3 regions of the Pseudophaeobacter sp. A-200-2 genome follow, and region 2 is predicted to be linked to each of the others. Evidence: riboswitches for the same ligand, from Rfam matches in the RefSeq annotation. Region 2 holds a riboswitch; each other region holds the start of a gene.

Region 1 (7,181 bases), on a different contig from region 2:
GACGCCCGAAGTCAATGCGGTCTCCACCATTCTGATCCTGCTGACCGTGGCCTTGGTCGCGCTGACCTTCGCCCTGCAACGCAAACGAAAATAACCAGAAGCCCGCACCAGACGGGACCCACCAACCAACAAGAGGAAGATCCATGAAACTGACGATCCTTAAGGCGGGGCTTACCTCCGTCATCGCCCTCAGTGCGGCTGCAGCTAACGCCGAAGGCACGCTGAACATCTACAACTGGGGCAATTACACCAACCCCGAGATGATCGAGAAATTCGAAAAGCAGTATGACATCGAGGTCACGTTGGATGGCTATGACAGTAATGAGACCATGCTGGCCAAGGTCAAGGAAGGCGGCAGCGGATACGACATCGTGGTCCCGGGCGACTATATGGTCGCCATCATGGTGGGCGAGGGGCTACTGGCCGAAATCAACGCCTCCGAGATGGAGAACTTCAAAAACCTCGATCCGAACTGGGTCGATGTCTACTGGGATCCGGGCCGCAAATACTCGGTACCCTATCAGTGGGGCACCACCAGCTTTACCGTCGACAGCGCGGTATACGGCGGCGACATCGACACGCTTGAGGTCGTGTTCAACCCGCCCGAAGAGCTGAAGGGCCGCATCAATATGCTCAACGACATGAACGATGTGATCAACGCCGGACTGCGCTATCTCGATTATCCGCGCTGCAACTCCGACCCCGCCCAGATGAAAGAGCTGCTGGCGCTCTTGCTCAAGGCCAAGGAAGACTGGCGCACCATGGACTACGCGGTGATCGAAAAGCTGACCTCGAAGGATGTCGACCTGTCGCAAAGCTGGAACGGCGCCGCGATGCGCGCCCGCGCCGATCGCCCGACGCTGAAATACGCCTATCCCAAGGAAGGCTTCACCGGCTGGATGGACAACGTCGCGGTGCTGGCGGATGCCCCCAACATGGAGAACGCCAAGCTGTTCGTGAATTTCATGATGGAGCCTGAAAACGCGGCGATGACTTCCAACTTTGCCCGCTATGCCAACGGCGTCATCGGCTCCGAGGAATTCATGGACGCCGAAATGCTGGAGGCGCCGGAGATCGTGATGCCTGAAGGCGCCCCGGTGCCGGACTTCGTCAAACCCTGCGATCAGGATGTTGTGGCGATGTACAACAAGGTCTGGACCCGCCTGAAGCAGTAACTCAGCCAAATAGAAGGGTGGTGGCCCGCGTGGCCATCACCGAAATTTTGACCGCAGCCCAGACGCTGGGCTGCCATGCGGGAGCGTGCCCAATGCACCGGACAGCAGACAGTCTGAAGCCGAAAACGGCGCGGGAAATCGGCATCATGCAGGGATTTCCGCCACCGCCGGAAAAACGGCCGACGCTGGACAACTGGGATTTGGCGCCCTTCAACCGCTGGTCCTTCCAGAACATGCGGCGCCTGTTTCCCACGGCGGATGTGCGCAGCGGACCCGGCGCGGCTGCGCCGCTGCCAACGGTGCTTCAGGATCTGTCAAAGGTCTGTTTTGCCACCAGCGAAGGCACCCGCCAGTCGGTCGGCGATTGGCTGTGGCAAAGCTACACCGACGGGTTTCTGGTGCTGAAAAGCGGCGCCATCGTCACCGAGTTCTACGCCAATGATTTTCACGTGGAGGGGGCGCATCTGGGGCAGTCGGTCTCCAAATCCGTGATTGGCATCCTCGCCGGGATCCTGCAGGGTGAGGGGCAGCTGGATCTGGCCGCCCCGCTGGAGGAGATCGTGCCGGAACTGGCGGGCACCGGCTACGCAGGCTGCACGGTGGATCAGGCGCTGGACATGCTGTCTGGTGCGCGGTTCTCTGAGGACTACGGTCTGCCGGGTAGTGACATGACCCGGGTCGATATCGCTTCGGGCTGGCGCCCGGTGCGGGACGGGGAGATCAAGCCGACGATACGCGACGTGATCCTCTCCCTGCCGCAGGAACGGGCGCATGGGCTCAGCTTTTCCTACCGGTCGATTGAAACCGATGTCATTGCCTGGGCGCTGGAACGGGTCAGCGGTACGGATCTGTCCGTACTCCTGTCCGACCGGATCTGGCGCAGGCTTGGCTGCGAACTGGATGGGTTCTTTACCGTCGATGATGCGGGCACGGCGCTGGCCGATGGGGGGTTCAATGCGAGCCTGCGGGACTATGCCCGGTTCGGACATATGGTGCTGAATGGCGGCCGGGTTGGCGATGACCAGATCGTGCCCGAGGCCTGGATCGATGGTATCTGCATAGGTGCGGATCCGTCGAAATTCGGCGCACCCTATGACGTGCTGTCACCGCAAGGCGCCTATCGGCGGTTCTGGTGGGTGCACGATCCCGGGCGCGGCGTGTTCATGGCCCGGGGTGTGTTCGGTCAGTTGATCTTTATCGATCGCAGCGCCGATGTTGTGATCGTAAAGCTGTCGAGCTGGCCTGACTATCTGATCTCGGCCTTTGGTCTGGATGCCGTGCAGGCCTGCGAGGCCATCGTCAGCGCGCTGGACTAGGGCGGAGGGGTACCGTCGTGCGGGGCGGCGCAGGATGTAGATATCCATGATCCAGCCATGTTCCGCGCGCGCCTTCGCGCGCATATCAATGATCTCATCCGCGGTTTCGCGCAGCGCGCCGGATAGGGAGATTTCTTTCTCCATACCGGCATAGGCAGACCACCAGATCTGAACACCTTCGGGGTCGATGGACTGAAAACTGCAGTCGCCGTCCAGCATGATGACAAGCGTATCGGCACTGTCTGGCCAGCCTGCGTCACGCAGCTGGCGGCCAGTGGTGATGGTGACGGGATCACCGATCTCATTGAGGGGGATGGCATGGCTGGCCGTCAGCGCCTGGATTGAGGTGATGCCGGGAATGACCCGCAGGGAAACCTCGGTCCGGGCCTGAAGCCGCGCGGCGATGCGCATGGTGCTGTCGTAGAGCGACGGATCGCCCCAGACCAGAAAGCCGACCTTGCCGCCCCGGGGCAGGTGCTGATCGATGGTCTCTTGCCAGACCTCGGCAATGGCATCGTGCCAGTCGTCCACTCGCTGTCGGTAGCTTGGTGTCGCGGGATCGCGCTGCGGCAGGTCGAATTCGACGATCGCAGGCCCCGGCGATTTGATCACCCGGTTGCAGATGTCCCGGCGCAGACCGGCCAGATCGTCCTTACCGGCACCTTTGTTGGGAATGAGGATTAGCTCCAGCCCGTTCAGGGCTTCGACCGCCTGCAGGGTCAGATGCTGGGGATTGCCGGTGCCAATGCCAACAAGGGTGAGATCAATCATGTCAGGCGCCTTTGGAAAAGAAACACGGCCCCGAAACGGGGCCGCGCTATGTGAAACTTCAGATGTCGGCGAAAGGCTTACGCAGCCGCATAAAGGCGGGGCGTGACCAGACCGCTGCGCTCCAAACCGCGCAGGCTTTTGGCGGCGGCCAGAACGGCCAGATCGGCCAGCGGTTCGATCAGGATGACGGTCATGTAAGCTGCACCAAAGGTAAAGACCGAGGCCATGGTTTCAGCGCCGATGCCCTGACCGTAGAAGGCCCAGAAAGCGACCCAGCCGACAACGCCTGCCTGATAGGCGGTCGACAGCGCCAGCGCCTGAGAATACTTCAGATCAACATAGGCAGTGTTCGGAGCGATGATCCGCTTGGCCAGTTCCTTCATCGCGAACAGCGGGACCAGCAGCGTGGTCAGGTTGATGAAATACTGCGGCAGATCGATCGGGGCAAAGAACACGCCCTGGATCAGAAGTCCCATCGCCAGACCGAAGGCAGCAGGTGCAGCGCCCAGCAGCAGGAACAGGGTCGAGCCGAGGATGAAGTGAACCTCGGAAACGCCCACAGGGAAATGCGGCAGCACTTCGAAGAAGGTGAAGACGCCGACAGTCGCAATGGCCGAACGCGCCGCAAAGGATGCGATGCCGGAGGCGGCCAGATCTTCCATCGTCTTTTTCGCAGCAAAGCCCATGGCGCCAGCGGCGGTGGCATAGGACAGGGCGATTTTGACGCCGTTTACGATTCCGGGTTCGATATGCATGTTCTGTCTCCTTACCGCCTCACCCGGCGGCATTACATAGGTTATGGTTGGGCCATGCTGGCCACGTCTTCCAACGGCAGGTCTCCTGACTCGCGGGTCGATGCCGGTCCGAGGCCTTCCCAGTCCTGATAGGGACCAGTGGCTATGCCCGGTGGCTCTCCGCTCACAGTTGCGGGGGCAGTCACGGATTTGGCGCCTGATGGCTACACCTCACCGTGTTCCCTTTTCATCCTTGGGTCTTGGACCCGTCGGAACCTTTGGTCTTTCAGAGATGACACAGCGCTTACAAAGCTGTCAACGTGTCTGGCGCGACATCCGTGTTTCAATTGCGGCATATGGGCGATCAGCGGGGCAGGTCCTCATCGGCCAGGGGACCATAGAGGATCAGCACCGGAGCCTTGGTCTCCATCGCGCGCAGAACCTCGGGGAGTTCCCCCACCGTGTGGCAGGACAGCGACTGATCCGGGGTCGAAACACCCAGCGCGATCAGCGCGTGCGTCTCGGGCGGCAGCCCGGCCACCAGCAACCGTTCGGCGAGCGCTGCAAAGGTGCGTTTCCCCATGTAGACAACGGTCGTGGCTTCGGGATCGGCGAGGGCGGCCATATTCAGCCCCTCGGGCAGGCCGCCGGTTACGTCATGGCCGGTGATGAACTGCAGTCGTCGCGCGGTCAGCCGCCGGGTCAGCGGGATATTGGCGGCCGCAGCAGCTGCCGAGGCCGCCGTGACACCGGGCACGATCTCGAACCCGATGCCTGCCTGCCGCAGCGCGGTGATTTCCTCTTCCAGACGGCCAAAGACGCCGGAGTCGCCGGATTTCAGCCGCACTACATGCGCCCCGGTTGCTGCGTATTCGACCAAGAGCTGGCTAACGTGGTCCTGCCGGGGTGAGGGGCGCCCTGCACGTTTGCCCACTCCGACGAGATCGGCGTCCTTGCGCGCATGGGTCAGGATCGGCCCCGATGAAAGGTCATCGAACAGAACCGCATCGGCTGCCCCCAGCCGTTTCACCGCCTTGACGGTCAACAGTTCAGGGTCGCCGGGGCCGGAGGAGACGAAACTGACAAAACCGCTCATGATTGCTCTCCGGTGATCAGGTGGAAGAAGGTGCCGGTCACATGGCCGCGTATCGAGCCGGTTTCCGGCACCGGGTTGCCGTCTGCGTCCATCACCCGTGCCAGCGGAGCGTCCGGTTCATCCAGAATAGTCGAATAGTGGAACTCATGTCCGCGCAAAGCGCCGCCTGCGGGAAATCCCGGCATCGCCGCCTGCAGCACGGCGCGGCGGTAGCCGAGGCGGAATTTCCGTATTTCATATGAGGTGACGAGCCCCAGCAACCCGGCCATCCGGTGACGGTTGCCGTTCTTGTCGATCAGGGCTTCACCAAGGGCCATGTAGCCGCCGCACTCGCCATGAACGGGGCGGGTCTCTGCGTGTTTGCACAAAGCCGCGCGGAAGGTTTCGGCCGCCGCCAGCCTACCGCCGTGCAGTTCGGGGTATCCACCGGGGAGCCAGATCAGATCGGCATCCGGGGCCGGGGCTTCATCGGCGAGAGGGGAGAAAGGAATGATTTCGGCGCCAGCCGCGCGCCAGCCTTCCAGAAGATGCGGGTAGGTAAAGGAAAACGCCGCATCTCGCGCCAGTGCGATGCGCTGCGCAGGCGGTTTCGGCAGCGGGGCCGAGGCGGGCGCAGCTCCGGCGCGGGCAGCGGATTTGATCGCCTCCAGATCCACGTTTTCACGCAGGAAGGCGGCATAGCCCGCGATCGCGGCCTCAAGATCGGGGTGCTCCACCGCCTGAATGAGGCCAAGGTGGCGCTCGGGCAGGGTCAGATCCCCGCGTCGGGGCAGGGAGCCAAGGACGGGAATGCCCGCGCGTTCCATCCCCAGGCGGGTCAGCCTTTCGTGACGCGGGCTGGCAACCCGGTTGAGGATCACACCGGCAAAGGGCAGGTCAGGATCATAGGCGCGAAACCCCAGCGCCGTGGCCGCTGCCGATTGCGCCTGCCCGCCGACGTCAACCACCAGCACCACCGGCCAGCCCATGCGTTTTGCCGTTTCCGCCGAAGAGCCAAAGCCGCTTTGCCCCCGCGTGGCAACGCCGTCATATAGCCCCATGGAGCCTTCGCCGACGCAGATCTCGGCATCACCGGCCTGTCCGGCCACGGCATTGAGCAGGTCGCCATCCATCGCCCATGTATCAAGGTTGAAAGAGGCGCGCCCGGCTGCCGCCAGATGAAAGGCGGGGTCAATGTAATCGGGGCCACTTTTGTAGGGCTGAACCGCAAGGCCATCCTCGGCCAGTGCGCGCAACAGGCCCAGCATCACAGTGGTCTTGCCCGTGCCCGAGGCGGGCGCCGAAATCATCAGACCCGGCGGATAGGATCCGGTCTTGCCCGTTTCAGTCATCTCCTTCGCTCCAATCCGCCCATTGGCTGTCGGCGCTTTGCGGGCGGTAACGCCGGTCATAGTCCTGCGCGTAAAGGCAGCTTTCGTCGAAGTCCTCGGCACCAAGGGCACGGCCCACGAGGATCAGCGCAGTGCGCCCGCGCGCGCCCTCGGTCGCCTCGATCAATGTGCCGAGTGTGGCCTTGATGATCTTCTGATCTGGCCATGTCGCCCGCCAAACCACTGCGACCGGGCAGTCGTCGCCATAGGCCGGAGAGAGACGCGCCACCACATCGTCCAGCACATGCACCGACAAGTGAATGGCCAGCGTCGCGCCGGTGCGGGCGAAATTCTCCAGCGTTTCGCCTTCGGGCATCGAGGAGGCCCGCCCCGAGGTGCGCGTCAGCACCAGCGATTGCGCAACGCCCGGCAGGGTTAGCTCGGCGCCAAGCGCAGCGGCGCCTGCGGCAAAGGCAGGTACGCCGGGGGTTACGTCATATGGAATACCCAGATCGCGCAGACGGCGCAGTTGCTCGCCCATGGCGGACCAGACCGACAGATCGCCGGAGTGCAGCCGCGCCACATCCTGCCCCGCCTCATGTGCGGCCTCGATTTCGGCCACAATCTCATCCAGCGAGAGGGAGGCCGTGTTGATGATCTTGGCGCCCTCCGGGCAGTGCTGCAGCAGCGCCTCGGGCACCAGCGAGCCGGCATAGAGGCAGACGGGGCAGGCTGCGATCAGGTCGCGGCCACGCAGGGTGATCAGGTCGGCGGCGCCG
Region 2 (7,181 bases):
CGCTCGCTGTCTCCGGCCTGATTGCGGAAGGAGAAGGTGGTCGCATTCACCATATAGGCTTCGATCTCACCCGTCAGCGTCTCGTCGAAATAGGTCACATCAACCAGCCCGCGCCCCTGCAGGAACGGCACCTCGACACCCAGATCAAAGCTGCGGTTTTCTTCGGGCTGCAAGTTCTGATTGCCCAGATAGGTAGTGGCACCAAAGGTGCTGTTGGCAAAGAGCTCAAAATAGGTCGGGTTCACGATACCGGTGCCGGCCGAGCCATGCAGGCGCACACCGCTGCCCGCAAAGGTATAGGACGCACTGGCGTTCCAGCTGGTGGCATCTTCGAAGGCATTGTTGTTGTCGCGGCGCACGCCCAGTTGCAGATCCAGACCATTGGCAAAGCTGCCACGGTATTCCAGCGCGATCGAATTGGTTTTGCGCGCAAAGGCCGGGTTGGAACGGCTGGAATCCTCTTCCCATTCCAGAATGGCGTTCAGCAGGTGATCTGTCAGATCTACCGTCTGGCCATCAAGGCCAAAGCTCAGCAGGTATTTCGCCGCTTCCGTCTTTGTCTCGGTCAGGGCGCCGCCGTTGTAGGATTGGTCAAAATCCGTACGCTCGTAAGACAGGCGATGTTTCAGGCGTCCGCCCAGCGTGTCGAGCTCGGCAAAGATCTGAGCCAGCTGTTCATCGCGGTCGCTGAACTGCGTGGGATCATCCACCACATAGCTGGCCGCATCGGTCGCGGTGAAGGAGGTGCTGTCGCTGTCGAAACGCTCTTCCGAGGCACGCAGGTTGAAACCCAGCTTCAGCCGCTCGGTCACAAGGTAGTCGCCTTTCACCTGCGCGGTGTTGCGGCGGATACCATCCTCTTCGCCGCCGCTGCCGGAGAAATCGTAGCCATCGTCATTATCATGCGCGAGGTTGAGCGAGATGCCGCCGCGTTCGGTTCGGGACGACACCCGCGCCGAGGCCCGGTAGCCGTCCGAGCCGACTTCGGCACTGCCACCGTATTCGGTGCCGATGCCGCCACTCTTGGTGATGATGTTGATCACACCCGCCGAGGCGTTGGAGCCGTAGAACACCGATTGCGGACCGCGCAGCACCTCGATCCGCTCGATATTGGCGGTATCAAGGCCAGACAGGATATAGTCGCTGTCGCCGCCCGAGGCCTCGATGCCGTCGATCAGGATCAGCGTGTGGTTGGCTTCGGCGCCACGGATGCGGACCTGGGTAAAGCTGTCACCTGCACCGGTGACCATCAGGCCGGGGACCGACCGCAGTGCATCCTGAACCGTGGTGATGCCGCGCTGTTCGATCTCTTCGCTGGTCACGACCGAAACCGAGCGACCGTATTTCTGCGCCTCGACAGGGGTAAAACCACCGGAGACGATGAGTTCGCCCAGATCGATGATCTCCGCCTCCTGGGCGGTTGCAATTGCGGGGGTAGTGACCATCAGGGTGGCGGCCAGGGACAAGCTTACCTTGCGCATCGTTTCAGTTCTCCCAGCCTGCACATTCGGTGCAGGAAAAGTGGCTGCCCATCTCGGGCAACATGTACAGATCATCGGTCTTTGGAAGGCAATGCTTCCACAGACGGTTCAATTGCCACCACTACGGAAGTCCGTCGTCCTCGGCGCGCCCCGCACCCGGACTGGGTGATCCTTCTGGCAGGTCTCCTGACTCGCGGGTCGCAGCTTTGCCGCGCCTTCCCGCCCCCTCTTGGGGCAGTGGCATATCGCAGCATTGCTCTCCGCTCACAGTTGCGGGGGCAGTCATGGTTTTGACGTCTTGTTCCGACGCCTTACCATGTTCCCTTTTACCCGGATGGTATTCCCAGCCGGACCAGAATGGCCGGACTTAGGCAAACTGGATTTACTCTGTCAAGAAGGAGTAGACGCCGCCAAGGATGGAGTTTTCAAACAATGCACCGCGCACACCAGCAACAATCGCCTGAAATCAACTGCTAAGTGATGGTTTCAATGCTGCAAACGCAATGCTGTGCCGCATCGACCGCAACCTTTGCGCAGGCGATATTCCACGCTACGGCATGGTTCCCCGTTCCGATCTCCACCGAATCCAATGGCTGGGGTCGTGGCTGTCCCCCCTGCCCCGCATCACGGACAGATTTCCCCTGGCAATGCCCCTGCGGTGGCAACGCGCCTCTTCCGCATCCCGGCGGAGCTATGGCATTTTCATCTCCGCCCAAAGCGTTCCAGTACGAGACCGCGCATGAACGCCCAGATCTTCGCAAAGGTCTGTCGCGGGCACAGGTTCAGTCCGGTGGCCGGTTACAGGCTTCGGTTCAAACACGACGGAAAACCAGCTTGCGCGGCAGTCTATTTCATTGACGCTGCACTGACGGGCAGCTTGCTCGACGCCTTCATTTCTTTCAATGAGAGGTTGGACCGAATGCTGGTGACACCGGGTAGCCGCCTCAGAGTGCTGTCGACGAAACCACTGTAATCATCGAGATCACGGGCAACCACGATCAGCAGGAAATCATCCGCGCCGGTCGTGTTGTGGCAAGCCAGGATGTTCGGTGTCGTCTCAACGATGCGCTGAAATTCTGCCGTCGCGGCTTGATCATGCTCGGAACAGCGCAGCTGGACGAAGGCCATAACGCCGAGGCCGAGCTTTCGACGGCTCAGATTGGCTTGATAACCTTCGATAATGCCGCTTTCTTCAAGACGTTTGAGCCGCCTCCAACAGGGGGTCTCGCTCATACCCAGATGCTCGGACAACTTGGCATTGGTCATGCGGCCATCCTCCTGCAACAGGGTCAAGATCTCGGCATTGACGGCGTCGATGTCAGGCATGGGTAGATATCTTTCAATAATGACGATTCCATAGGGAATTCCACTCCAGATTTGCGCAATATGGGGAGGATTGGCAAAGGTATTTCCCTCATCCAGACTATGATCTCGTCCAAAATACTCTTCAGCGAAAGATCCTGCCATGAAAGCCGTCCTTTTCGAAAAATTCCAAAGCGCGCCAAAGCTGGTTACCGTGGACGACCCGACGCCAGAGCCGCATGGCGTTGTCCTCAGGGTTGCGGCCACCGGCGTCTGCCGCAGCGACTGGCATGGCTGGATGGGACACGACAGCGACATCGACTTGCCGCATGTGCCTGGCCACGAGTTAGCTGGCGTCGTCGAGGCCGTTGGGAATGACGTCACAAAATGGAAGGTCGGCGACAAGGTCACCGTGCCATTCATCTGCGGGTGCGGCAGCTGTTCCGAATGCCATTCCGGCAACCAGCAGGTCTGCCTGCAGCAGGAACAGCCGGGTTTTACCCACTGGGGATCCTTTGCGGAATACGTAGGCATTCATCAGGCCGATCTGAACCTTGTCGCCCTGCCCGAGACCATGAATTTTGCCACTGCCGCGAGCCTTGGTTGCCGCTTTGCAACCTCATTTCGGGCGGTGGTAGATCAAGGGAAGGTCAGCGCAGGACAATGGGTGGCTGTGCATGGTTGCGGCGGCGTAGGCCTGTCCGCCGTGATGATCGCCTCGGCTTGCGGGGCCAACGTGATCGGCGTGGACCTTGATCCGGCCAAGTTGACTTTGGCGAAGGAGCTTGGCGCCGTGACGGTGCTAAACGGTAGGGAGGCCGACGTGCCGGAGGCCATTCGGGAGATCACCCGCGGAGGTGCCCACGTCTCTCTCGACGCACTTGGTCACCCGTCAACTATGACCAATTCAATCCTCTGCCTGCGGCCACGGGGCAAGCATGTACAGGTGGGTCTGATGCTGGGTGAGCACGCGGCACCGACCGTTCCAATGCCAAAGATCGTCGGGCAGGAAATCGAATTGCTTGGTTCACACGGGATGCAGGCACATCGCTACGGCGCGATGCTTGACCTCATCGCCAGCGGCAAGCTGGATCCGGCACGACTGGTCGGAGAGCAGATCAGCCTTGCCGATGCCCCTCAGGCCTTGATGGAGATGGATAAATTCCGCTCCGTGGGTGCCACTGTCATAACCCGCTTTTGAGCCATGGAGAAAATCGCATTCATCGGAAATGACACCTTGGCCTGCGTTATCGCTGACGGTCAAAGGCGATATGCCAACGGAATAATCGCCCGGGGCGTGACGCAGCCCAACATGACGCCTCATCTGGCTGAAAAGGTAATGACTGACGACCGAGGCGGCACGATGATGCCCCGCGCGATCACAGCATTCCATAGTCGGACCGTCGAACTGGAAAGGGTGAATAATGTTTGAGCAGGTGGAAGAATACCCTGTAGATCCAATCATGATCGGGGCAGAGTATTTCGCTCAGGACCCGCGGCAGGACAAGCTGAACTTGACGGTTGGCATCTATCAGGACGCGCAGGGACAGACCCCGGTCTTGAAGGCCGTCAAGCAGGCAGAACAGCGGCTGATCGAAAGCCAGACCAGCAAGTCCTACCTCGCGCTCACGGGCGATGCGGAGTATTGCGCGGTGCTCGGCCACGAGATCATGGGCGACGCCTACAGCAGCGACTGGATCGCGGCGCAAACCTCCGGCGGTGCGGTTGCCCTGCGGGTGATCGCAGATCTTCTGGCTCAAATGCCCAAAAAACCCACGGTCTGGCTGCAATCTCCGACCTACGGCAACTATGTCCCGATTCTCTCCGCGGCGCAGGCGAACTTCCGATCCCTGCACTATTACGATTCGATCCGCAGCGAGCTCACTTTTGACGAAATGCTCGACGGGCTCAGGGCCGCCAGCCCCAGCGATGTCTTCCTGATGCAAGGCGCCTGTCACAACCCGACCGGAGCGGATATGACATCAGAGCAAATCGCAGCTCTGCTCGACATCCTGGAAGAGCGCGGCATTGTGCCCTGGATCGACCTCGCCTACCTCGGGTTCGCCCGCAGTTTCGATGCAGACTGCGACCTCGCCCGACAAATTGCGAAACGGTTTCCCGAGTGCATTGTCTGCATCACCCTGTCCAAGTCCTTTGGCCTTTATCGTGATCGCGCCGGGGCACTTTTTGTCAAAACACGCACCCCAGATCGCAATCGCGTTAAACGGGCGGTCACCGCAATCGTCCGCTCGGGGGCATCACACGCGCCGGACCATGGCTGCTCTGTTGTTCGCACCATCCTGCAAGACCCCAAGCTCAAGGCGCTCTGGCAGGATGAACTCGACCCGATGCGGGATCGTGTGGCACAGATGCGTGAGACGATCGTCAAAGCGGAACAAGATACCTATGGCACAGGAACCCTCGCGTTTCTCGGTCGGCAGAAGGGGATGTTCTCTTTGTTGCCGCTGACCAAATCCCAGGAAGTCGCGCTAACCCGCGACCATGGCATCCACGTCGTACAAGGCGGGCGCATCAATGTGGCACGGCTACGTGAACAGGACGTCCTGTGGCTGGTCCGTGCGGTCCAAGATGTCATGGCTGACTGAAACTCACCAGGAATCGTGTCGATTGCACCACGCCATCTTGGTCTGGCGGTCACGCTGTATCTTCCTAGGGTCAGGACTCATAGCCAATAGATGACGGTTGCAGCGAGCGCGATTGCGGAGTGGAAGACCTTCGGGCACCTGTCGTATCGGGTGGCAACCCGTCGCCAATCCTTGAGCCTGCCGAACATGATCTCGATCCGGTTGCGCCGTTTGTAGCGGCGCTTGTCGTATTTCACGGTCGTCTTGCGCTGTTTACGGCCCGGGATGCAGGCGCGTATCCCTTTGTCTTTCAACGCTTCTCTGAACCAGTCTGCGTCATAGCCCCGGTCCCCGAGCAGCCATTCGACCTTTGGCAGGCCGCCCAGCAATGCCCGTGCGCCGATGTAGTCGCTGACCTGTCCAGCGGTGACGAAGAGGTCAAGCGGGCGACCCTGGCTATCGCAGATGGCGTGCAGCTTGGTGTTCATGCCGCCTTTGGTCCGCCCGATCAGGCGTCCACGCCCCCCTTTTTCACGCCCATGCTGGTCGCTGTCCGGTGGGCCTTGAGGTAGGTCGCGTCGATCATCACGGTCTTCTCTTCGCCGTGCTCGGCGGCCAAGCCCGCCATCATACGGCCGAAGACACCCTTGTCGCTCCATCGCTTCCAGCGGTTGTAGAGCGTTTTGTGCGGACCGTATTCCGCAGGCGCGTCGCGCCAACGCAACCCATTGCGATTGATGAAGATAATCCCGCTCAACACACGCCGATCATCGACGCGTGGCTTGCCGTGAGACTTCGGAAAATAAGGCTCAAGGCGCGCCATCTGCGCCTCGGTCAGCCAGAAAAGGTCAGACATTTTACCGCTCGTTTTTCGAACGGTGAATCACGCCACCCGGCGGAAATCAATGGGTCCTGACCCTAGGAATGCTCTGGTCAAGACGCGCATTGCGACAGTGCGCAACGCGCTCATTCATGTTGATCGCACAGTCGTTTTGTCTTTCCGCACTTGGTCAATGCAGCGGGATAAGTCAAAGCACTGCGCTTCGGGCTGTCATGATCCCACATTGCAATGAGTACTGCCTCCCGCCGTTCTTCCGGTACCGTCAGGTTCGGCTTCCCTCTCGCAGCAATGGCGGGTCGGTAGCCTCCTTTCCCAGCAGGTCTTTCAAAACGACGTTGTCGAGCACTGTGTCTGCCTCATCTAACTGATCCAAATTGACTTTCACGGGCGTCCATCGCATCGCCAGATCCATCGACTTTTCACTTGATGCGTCCTGCGCAAAGCTGACCTTCAAGCCAAACGCACGTGTCCCTGCTCGGTGTCGCTGATCCGAAGGTCCGCTTCCAGAAAACCCAGCATGATCTATTGCGCCTGCAGCAGAACCTTCGCTGGACCTCGCATGCATGTCGTGGTTGGGCGGGCTGACGCCATCCGGCGAAAAAGGACGCGCGCGGTTTTATCTGCGATCGGGCAGCCGCGCCGCCGCACGTCCGATCTGCCACTGCAGCGGACATGCTACGATCTCTCATTAAGAAAAAGCAGCAGTCTTTTCGACAAAGCCAATGAAATAGAGCTTCCTGGGCGCATTACAAAAACAACCCTAGGAAGCTATAAAGTCCGCAGAATGCACGCATGTTTGCACTTCAGGACAAGGCTGCGGAACCGGCATTCCTTTCGAGAAGATCCTGAACCAGAGCATTCGGAAACCGCCGTCGCTGGGTGATGGCGAAAAAGGTTTCCTTGATCCGGGGATGTTCTTTGGCCTCGACAAGCCGACCCGAGGTCAATTCGTCTTTCACGACGATCGGTGCG
Region 3 (7,181 bases), on a different contig from region 2:
CAGCCGATGTGATCTGGATGGACTGGCGCGACAGCTATGCCGACAAGATGCGCCACCCGGGTGATCGTTACCGCACCGAGGCCGAGGTCAAACAGGAACTGTTCAAGGCGCTGGATACCGGCCTGCAGATCCTGATCGATATGCGGCTGGGACGGCCGCTGGGCACCTACGACAGGCCGCGCCCGAAACGCGCCGAAGCCTATCGTTCGGGGCGCTCCCAGCACCACGTGATCCTGGCGCTGGAAGCGCTGGCACCGCTGGCCCGTATCCTCAGCGACGGAGATGCCGACCTTGCTGCGGAACTGGATGCAGCCTTTGACATTGCGGTCGAGCACGCCAGCCGCCTCGACGATCCGACCTTTGCAGGCGTTGCAGAGCCGGGCACGCGGCTGCGGATCGAGGCAGTGCAGCAGGACATCCGGAAACTGCGCGAAACCATCGGTGAGGATCTTGGTCCCGCGCTTGGCGTCGAGGCCGGTTTCAACGCCCTGGATGGCGATTAACAGAAAGGACCCAAAGACATGCCCTCAAGACGTGGATTTCTGGCCGGGCTTCTGGCGGTGGGGATGGCCCCGGCGGCCAGCTGGGCCGATCTGGGCTCGCCCGCCTATCTGTCCGCAGGCAAGGCCGCCGACGGCAGCTTTTTCCTGGCGGGTCTTTCGGACCTTGGCACCCTCCTGTTCAGCCACCCCCTGCCCGGCCGCGGCCATGCTGCCACCGCCCACCCCACGCGGCCCATCGCGGTGGCCTTTGCCCGCCGCCCCGGCCGCTTTGCCGATGTGATCGACTGCCGCACCGGCGCGCAACTGGCCCGGCTGGAGCCTCCGGCAGGTCATCACTTTTACGGACACGGCGTCTTCACACCCGATGGCAGCCTGCTGCTGACCACCGAAAACCACTTCGAGGCCGGGCGCGGCATCATTGGTGTCTGGGATGGCACCGCACCCTACCGCCGCATCGGCAGCTTTGCCTCGGGCGGGGTCGGCCCGCATGACATGATGCTGCGCGCAGATGGTACGGGGCTGGTCGTCGCAAATGGCGGCATCGACACCCATCCCGACAGTGGCCGGGCCAAGCTGAACATCCCCACCATGCGGCCCAACCTCAGCTATCTCGATTTTGACGGCCAGGTGACCGAGCAGGTCGAGCTGGACCCCCAGCTGCACAAGAATTCGATCCGCCATCTGGCGATGCAGGCGGATGGCACCGTTGCCTTTGCTATGCAGTGGCAGGGCGATCTGGGCGCCGATGTGCCGATCGTCGGGCTGCACAAGCCCGGCAGTGCGCCACGGCTGATGGCCGCCGATGACCCGCGCCTGCGCAACCTCAATGGATACGGCGGCTCCATTGCCTTTTCCACTGATGGTCAGCAAGTAGCTGTCACCTCGCCCCGCGGCGGCGTGGTGCAGGTCATGGACACCGCAAGCGGAGCTCTCACCACGGAACATCATCTGCCCGATGTCTGCGGCCTGTCCCAATCGACAGATGGGTTTATCGCAAGTTCCGGCAGCGGTGAGATCGTCGAGATCGCCAAGGGTCGCCTGTCGGTCCTGAACCAGGCCGAGCTGCGCTGGGACAACCACCTGATCCCTGTCATCTGACACTCCCCTGACATCTGAAACAACTCCCCCCGTCCCGCCTATCGCCGGGGCGGGCGAGATGAAGCCTGCGCGACAAATGGATTTTTGTTCTCCGCGCAAAACGAACCTTTTCGAAAACAAACGATGACAAACCGAAAATGAATCGCTAGATGGGCTTTGAAAGGGAAAGCCATGGATGCCACGACTCGTCAGAACGAAATCATAGAGCTGCTGAACACTCAGGATCGCGTCGAGGTCGAGGATCTGGCGCAGCGGTTCGGCGTGTCGCTGCAGACCGTGCGCACCGATCTACGCGACCTGTCGCAGCGCGGCGCGCTGTCGCGGGTGCATGGCGGCGCAGTACGCGTCAGCTCAGCCGCCACCCGCGCCTACGCGGACCGGCGCAAGCTGAACGCGGCGGGGAAACTGGCGATGGCAGCCGAGGCCGCTGAACTGATCCCCGAAGACTGCTCGATCACGCTCAATATCGGCACTTCGACCGAGCAAGTGGCCCGTGCCCTATCCGGCCATCGCGGCCTGACAGTCATTTCCAACAACATAAACATTATCAATATGATGATGGGTGGCGAGGCGCGTGAGCTGATCCTGGTTGGCGGCGCGGTCCGTCAAAGCGACGGCGCCATCGTCGGCGAAGACGCGGTGGAATTCATTTCCCGCTACAAGGTCGATTTCGCCATTATCGGCGCCTCCGCCCTCGATGCGGATGGCGCCATCATGGACCACGACGGCCGCGAGGTCTCCGTCGCCCGCGCCATCCTGAAAAACGCACGTACCCGCGTTCTGGTCTGCGATCACAGCAAATTCGACCGCTCCGCCCCGGTGCGGATCTGTGATGTGGCGGATCTCGACGTAGTGATCACCGATGCGCCAGTGCCCGATGCCTTTGCGGAGGCCGCGCGCGCCGCGGGAACACGCATCATCGTGGCGGGAGACACCGCCAGCCAAAACGAAAGAAACGAAAATGACTGATCAAAAGATCACCGACCTGTTCATCATCGGCGGCGGCATCAACGGCTGCGGCATTGCCCGCGATGCGGCAGGCCGTGGCTTGTCGGTCAGCCTTGCAGAAATGAACGATCTGGCCTCGGCCACTTCCTCGGCCTCGACCAAACTGTTTCATGGCGGCCTGCGCTATCTGGAATATTTCGAATTCCGTCTGGTGCGCGAAGCGCTGATCGAGCGCGAGGTCCTGCTGAAGGCGATGCCCCATATTTCCTGGCCGATGCGCTTTGTGCTGCCCTTTCACAAGGAGATGCGGTTCGACAGTGAAACGCCGACCTCCCGCCTGCTGACGCGGATCATGCCCTGGATGAAGGGCCGCCGCCCGGCCTGGCTGATCCGCCTTGGGCTGTTTCTCTATGACACGCTGGGCAAGCGCGGCATCCTGCCCGGCACCCGCAAGCTGGACCTCAGCCGCGACGAAGCGGGGGCGCCGCTGAAGGACAAGTTCCAGACCGCCTTTGAATATTCGGACTGCTGGATCGAGGATGCCCGGCTTGTCGTGCTCAACGCCCGCGACGCGCAGGCGCGCGGCGCCGAAATCATGACCCGCACCAAAGTTCTGGCGGCTGAACGCGCCGAGGATCACTGGCTTATCCACCTGAAGGACAGTCTAACGGGGCAAGTGTTCACGCGCCGGTCGCGGATGCTGGTCAATGCGGCGGGTCCCTGGGTTGCGGAGGTATTGAACCAGAAACTGGGCCAGAACAGCCGCGAAGGCGTGCGTCTGGTACGCGGCAGCCATATCGTGGTTCCGAAACTCTTCGACCACGGGCGCTGCTATTTCTTTCAGGGCACCGACGGGCGGATCATCTTTGCCATCCCCTATGAAGAGGATTTCACTCTGATCGGCACCACCGACGCCGACCATCCCGACCCGGAGACGGCCCCCACCTGCACCCCCGAGGAACAGGACTACCTGATCGATTTTGCCTCGCAGTATTTCAAAAAGCCGCTGCACCGCGACGACATTCTGTGGACCTACTCCGGTGTGCGCCCGCTGTATGACGATGGCGCCAGCTCGGCGACGGCGGCGACGCGGGAATACGTGCTGTCACTGGACACGGGCAATGCACCGCTGCTGAACATCTTTGGCGGCAAGATCACCACCTACCGCAAACTGGCCGAGGCCGCGCTTGCCAAGATCTCCGAGGCTCTGCCCGGCGTCGGCGGCAACTGGACAGCAGGTGTGCCCCTGCCCGGCGGCAATTTCGCGGTCAAAGATGTGACCAAGCTGCAGGCGGATCTTGCAGCGGATTATTCCTTCCTGACGCCTTATTGGGCCCGGCGCCTGATCCGCGCTTATGGCACCGAAGCGCGGTTGATCCTGGGTGAAGCAAAATCCGCCGAGGCGCTGGGGCGCACTTTTGGCGCCACCATTACTGAGCGGGAGTTGGACTGGGCGATTGCCAACGAATGGGTGCGCAGCGGCGATGATTTCCTGTGGCGCCGCACCAAATTGGGCCTGCGCCTGACCGAGGAAGAGCGCGCGGCCGTCGATACCTATATCAAGGACAAGATTGCCGCGTAACGGCGGGGAAATCGAAACGCACCGGGCACGGTATTCCCTGCCCGGTGACACCTCTGCAGATGGTCTGGCCGTCTTAGAACTCCACCCCTTTCTGCGCCTTGATCCCGGCGCGGAAAGGATGTTTGATCTGGCCCATCTCGGTCACCAGATCCGCGATCTCGATCAGCTCTTCCTTGGCGTTGCGTCCGGTCAGAACCACATGAGTCATCGGTGGTTTCTGCTCAACCAGAAACTCCAGAACCTCATCCAGATCCAGATATTCATAGCGCAGCGCGATATTGATTTCATCGAGCAAAACCATTGTGTTGCGCTCATCCAGTATCATTTCCTTGGCCTTTTCCCAACCTGCGCGGGCCGCCGCGATATCGCGGGCCTTGTCCTGCGTTTCCCAGGTGAAGCCTTCGCCCATCGCGTAGAACTGGCACAGATCGCCGAAATGCTCCTCGATCAGGGTGCGTTCGCCGGTCTGCCAGGCGCCCTTGATGAACTGCACCACGGCGGATGGCATGCCGTGGGCGATGCAGCGCATGATCATGCCGAATCCCGAGCTGGACTTGCCCTTGCCGGGGCCGGTGTGGACGATGATCAGCCCCTTTTCACCGTCCTTATTGGCCATCATGCGGTCACGCGCCGCTTTCTTTTTCGCCATCTTGGACGCGTGCCGTGCCGCTTCTTCCTCGGAAATGCCGTTATCAGACTTTTCGGTCACCAAGTGCCCTCCTGCAGTTTGGCACCATGTCTTGACAAGGAAGCCCGCAATAGCGCAAGGGGATTTTGTTGGTTCCTGCGAAAGCAGGCGAAGAGGGAATGTGACACGGCCATCTGGCCCAAGCACAGCCGCCCCCGCGACCGTGACCGGAGAGGTCTCCACGCCACTGGGTAACACCGGGAAGGCCGGAGAACCGCAAAGACCCCGCAGCAATGCGGCGGCCTTGAGATCCGCAAGCCGGGAGACCTGCCAACAGACTTAATCTACGGGCGGACGGGGTGTGCCGCGACCGGATGAGAGCCGATTCATCCATACGGCTCCCCTCTGGCCTCTCCCCGTCTGTCTGACAGGACGCAAGGAGACGCCCGCCAATGGCGAAGGATACGGCTGAACAGCCCCCCAAAGGCAGCCCAGAGGTCACCCTGACCATCTGCACCACCTGCAAGCGCGAAGGCGTTGATCCCGAAGCCACCCGGCCCGGCACCCTGTTGCTGCAGGCGCTGCGCGCCGCCGACCTGCCCGACGGGGTTTCGGTGCGCGGCGTCGAATGCCTGTCCGCCTGCAAGCGCGGGTGTTCCATGGTGCTGAGCGGCGGCACCGAGCGCTGGAGCTACATCTACGGCGATCTGGATCCCGATCAACACGTTGATGACATCCTGCAAGGTGCGGCTGCCTATGCCGCGACCGACGACGGTCTGGTGCCCTGGCGTGCGCGCCCGCAGGTCTTTCGCAAGCAATCCATCGCCCGCATTCCCCCGGCGCCCCAGCCGGGTGAATGCCCATCCGAGGAGTAACCGATGAGCGATCTCAACAAAATTCCCGTCACCGTGGTGACCGGCTTTCTCGGCGCGGGCAAGACCACGCTGATCCGTCACCTGATGCAGAACCCGCAGGGCAAACGCCTGGCCGTACTGGTCAATGAATTCGGCACCGCGGGTGTGGACAGCGACATCCTGAAATCCTGCGCCGATGAAAACTGCCCAGAAAACAATATCGTGGAGCTGGCGAACGGCTGCATCTGCTGCACCGTGGCGGACGATTTCATTCCCACGATCGAGGCCCTGATGGCGCTGCCGGAAACGCCCGAACATATCCTGATTGAAACCTCCGGGCTAGCGCTGCCGAAACCGCTGCTGAAAGCCTTTGACTGGCCCGCGATCCGCTCGCGCATCACCGTAGACGGGGTCATTGCCCTGGCCGACGCCGAAGCCGTCGCCGCAGGGCAATTCGCCCCGGATCTTGACGCCGTGCAGGCCCAGCGCGAAGCGGACGACAGTCTGGATCATGAAACCCCGCTGTCCGAAGTCTTCGAGGACCAGATCTCGTGTGCAGATATCGTGCTTCTGTCCAAGGCGGACCTTGCCGGGGAAGAAGGCCTTGCCAAGGCCCGTGCCGTAATCGAAGCCGAAGCCCCGCGCCAACTGCCGATCCTGCCGATGAGCGAAGGCGTGATCGATCCGCGTGTGGTGCTGGGGATCGGCGCGGCGGCGGAAGACGATCTGGAGGCCCGCCCCAGTCATCACGATGGCCACCACGATCACGAGCATGATGACTTTGAAAGCATCGTCGTTGAAATGGGCGAAGTCTCCGACCCGCAGGACCTGCAGGACCGCATCGTCAACATGGCCCGCAACCGCAAAATTCTGCGCGTCAAAGGCTATGTCGCGGTGGAAGGGAAACCGATGCGCATGCTGGTTCAGGCGGTGGGCGAACGGCTGCGCGCCCAATACGACCAACCCTGGGGCGCCCAGCCGCGCAAGACCCAGCTGGTGGTGATTGCCGAACACGACGATATCGACGTCGCGGGCATCCACGCGGATCTGGGAGCCTGAGTTCGGTGCAAGACCGGGGCAAAAACAGCTGTCTCGTCCGGTCGAAAGACCGGACAGCCCCCGACCGCCCCCATGGGCGGGGGCTTTGCCCCCACCCGCGGCAGTGGGCCGTCCTCCGCGTATCCGATCAGATCGGGTGGAGCTGACCCATGCATGTCGTCTTTCGCGAAAGCCACGGCCTTGAAGAAACCGATACGCCCTTTGACGTTGGGCAGGATCCCGCAGAGCTGATCGTTCTGTCCTTTTCCGACAGCGATCTGGGCGCCTTTGCCGCGGGCTGGCACCGGGCGGGCGGTAAGCTTCCCTCCTGTCGCCTTGCCAATCTGGTGGCGCTGAAACATCCCCTCTCGGTGGACACCTACGCCGAACAGACGCTGGAAGGCGCCAAGGGTGTTCTGGTGCGCCTCATTGGCGGCGAAAGCTACTGGTCATACGGCCTCTCCACCCTTCAGGATCTGGCCCGTCGCAAGGGGATCGCCCTCGCGGTCCTGCCCGCCGACGGGCGCGAA

Evidence for each region. A riboswitch is a leader RNA that binds a small molecule or an ion and turns the genes downstream of it on or off. The one in region 2 is predicted to bind cobalamin.
Region 1: linked by a shared signal. The riboswitch ahead of SM766_RS17975 (energy-coupling factor ABC transporter permease) and the one ahead of SM766_RS02695 (TonB-dependent receptor plug domain-containing protein) in region 2 are both predicted to bind cobalamin.
Region 3: linked by a shared signal. The riboswitch ahead of SM766_RS17910 (DUF1636 family protein) and the one ahead of SM766_RS02695 (TonB-dependent receptor plug domain-containing protein) in region 2 are both predicted to bind cobalamin.

Annotation. Positions count from the first base shown of each region.
Region 1 covers NZ_JAXGFU010000012.1:96,174-103,354, reverse strand. The annotation lists gene SM766_RS17995 (ABC transporter permease) at 1-94, shown strand, start outside; gene SM766_RS17990 (extracellular solute-binding protein) at 144-1,175, shown strand; gene SM766_RS17985 (serine hydrolase domain-containing protein) at 1,268-2,491, shown strand; partial or broken gene cobF (precorrin-6A synthase (deacetylating)) at 2,516-3,262, opposite strand; gene SM766_RS17975 (energy-coupling factor ABC transporter permease) at 3,340-4,017, opposite strand; cobalamin riboswitch at 4,076-4,291, opposite strand; gene cobA (uroporphyrinogen-III C-methyltransferase) at 4,361-5,092, opposite strand; gene SM766_RS17965 (cobyrinic acid a,c-diamide synthase CobB) at 5,089-6,423, opposite strand; gene cobM (precorrin-4 C(11)-methyltransferase) at 6,416-7,181, opposite strand, start outside.
Region 2 covers NZ_JAXGFU010000002.1:29,262-36,442, reverse strand. The annotation lists gene SM766_RS02695 (TonB-dependent receptor plug domain-containing protein) at 1-1,481, opposite strand, end outside; cobalamin riboswitch at 1,641-1,853, opposite strand; gene SM766_RS02690 (Lrp/AsnC family transcriptional regulator) at 2,328-2,948, opposite strand; gene SM766_RS02685 (zinc-dependent alcohol dehydrogenase family protein) at 2,947-3,984, shown strand; gene SM766_RS02680 (aromatic amino acid transaminase) at 4,208-5,389, shown strand; one part of gene SM766_RS02675 (IS5 family transposase) at 5,467-5,903, opposite strand; one part of gene SM766_RS02675 (IS5 family transposase) at 5,903-6,224, opposite strand; gene SM766_RS02670 (LysR family transcriptional regulator) at 7,013-7,181, opposite strand, start outside.
Region 3 covers NZ_JAXGFU010000012.1:80,505-87,685, forward strand. The annotation lists gene SM766_RS17885 (imelysin family protein) at 1-503, shown strand, start outside; gene SM766_RS17890 (DUF1513 domain-containing protein) at 522-1,601, shown strand; gene SM766_RS17895 (DeoR/GlpR family DNA-binding transcription regulator) at 1,773-2,570, shown strand; gene glpD (glycerol-3-phosphate dehydrogenase) at 2,563-4,131, shown strand; gene cobO (cob(I)yrinic acid a,c-diamide adenosyltransferase) at 4,205-4,840, opposite strand; cobalamin riboswitch at 4,893-5,108, shown strand; gene SM766_RS17910 (DUF1636 family protein) at 5,212-5,634, shown strand; gene cobW (cobalamin biosynthesis protein CobW) at 5,638-6,672, shown strand; gene cobN (cobaltochelatase subunit CobN) at 6,822-7,181, shown strand, end outside.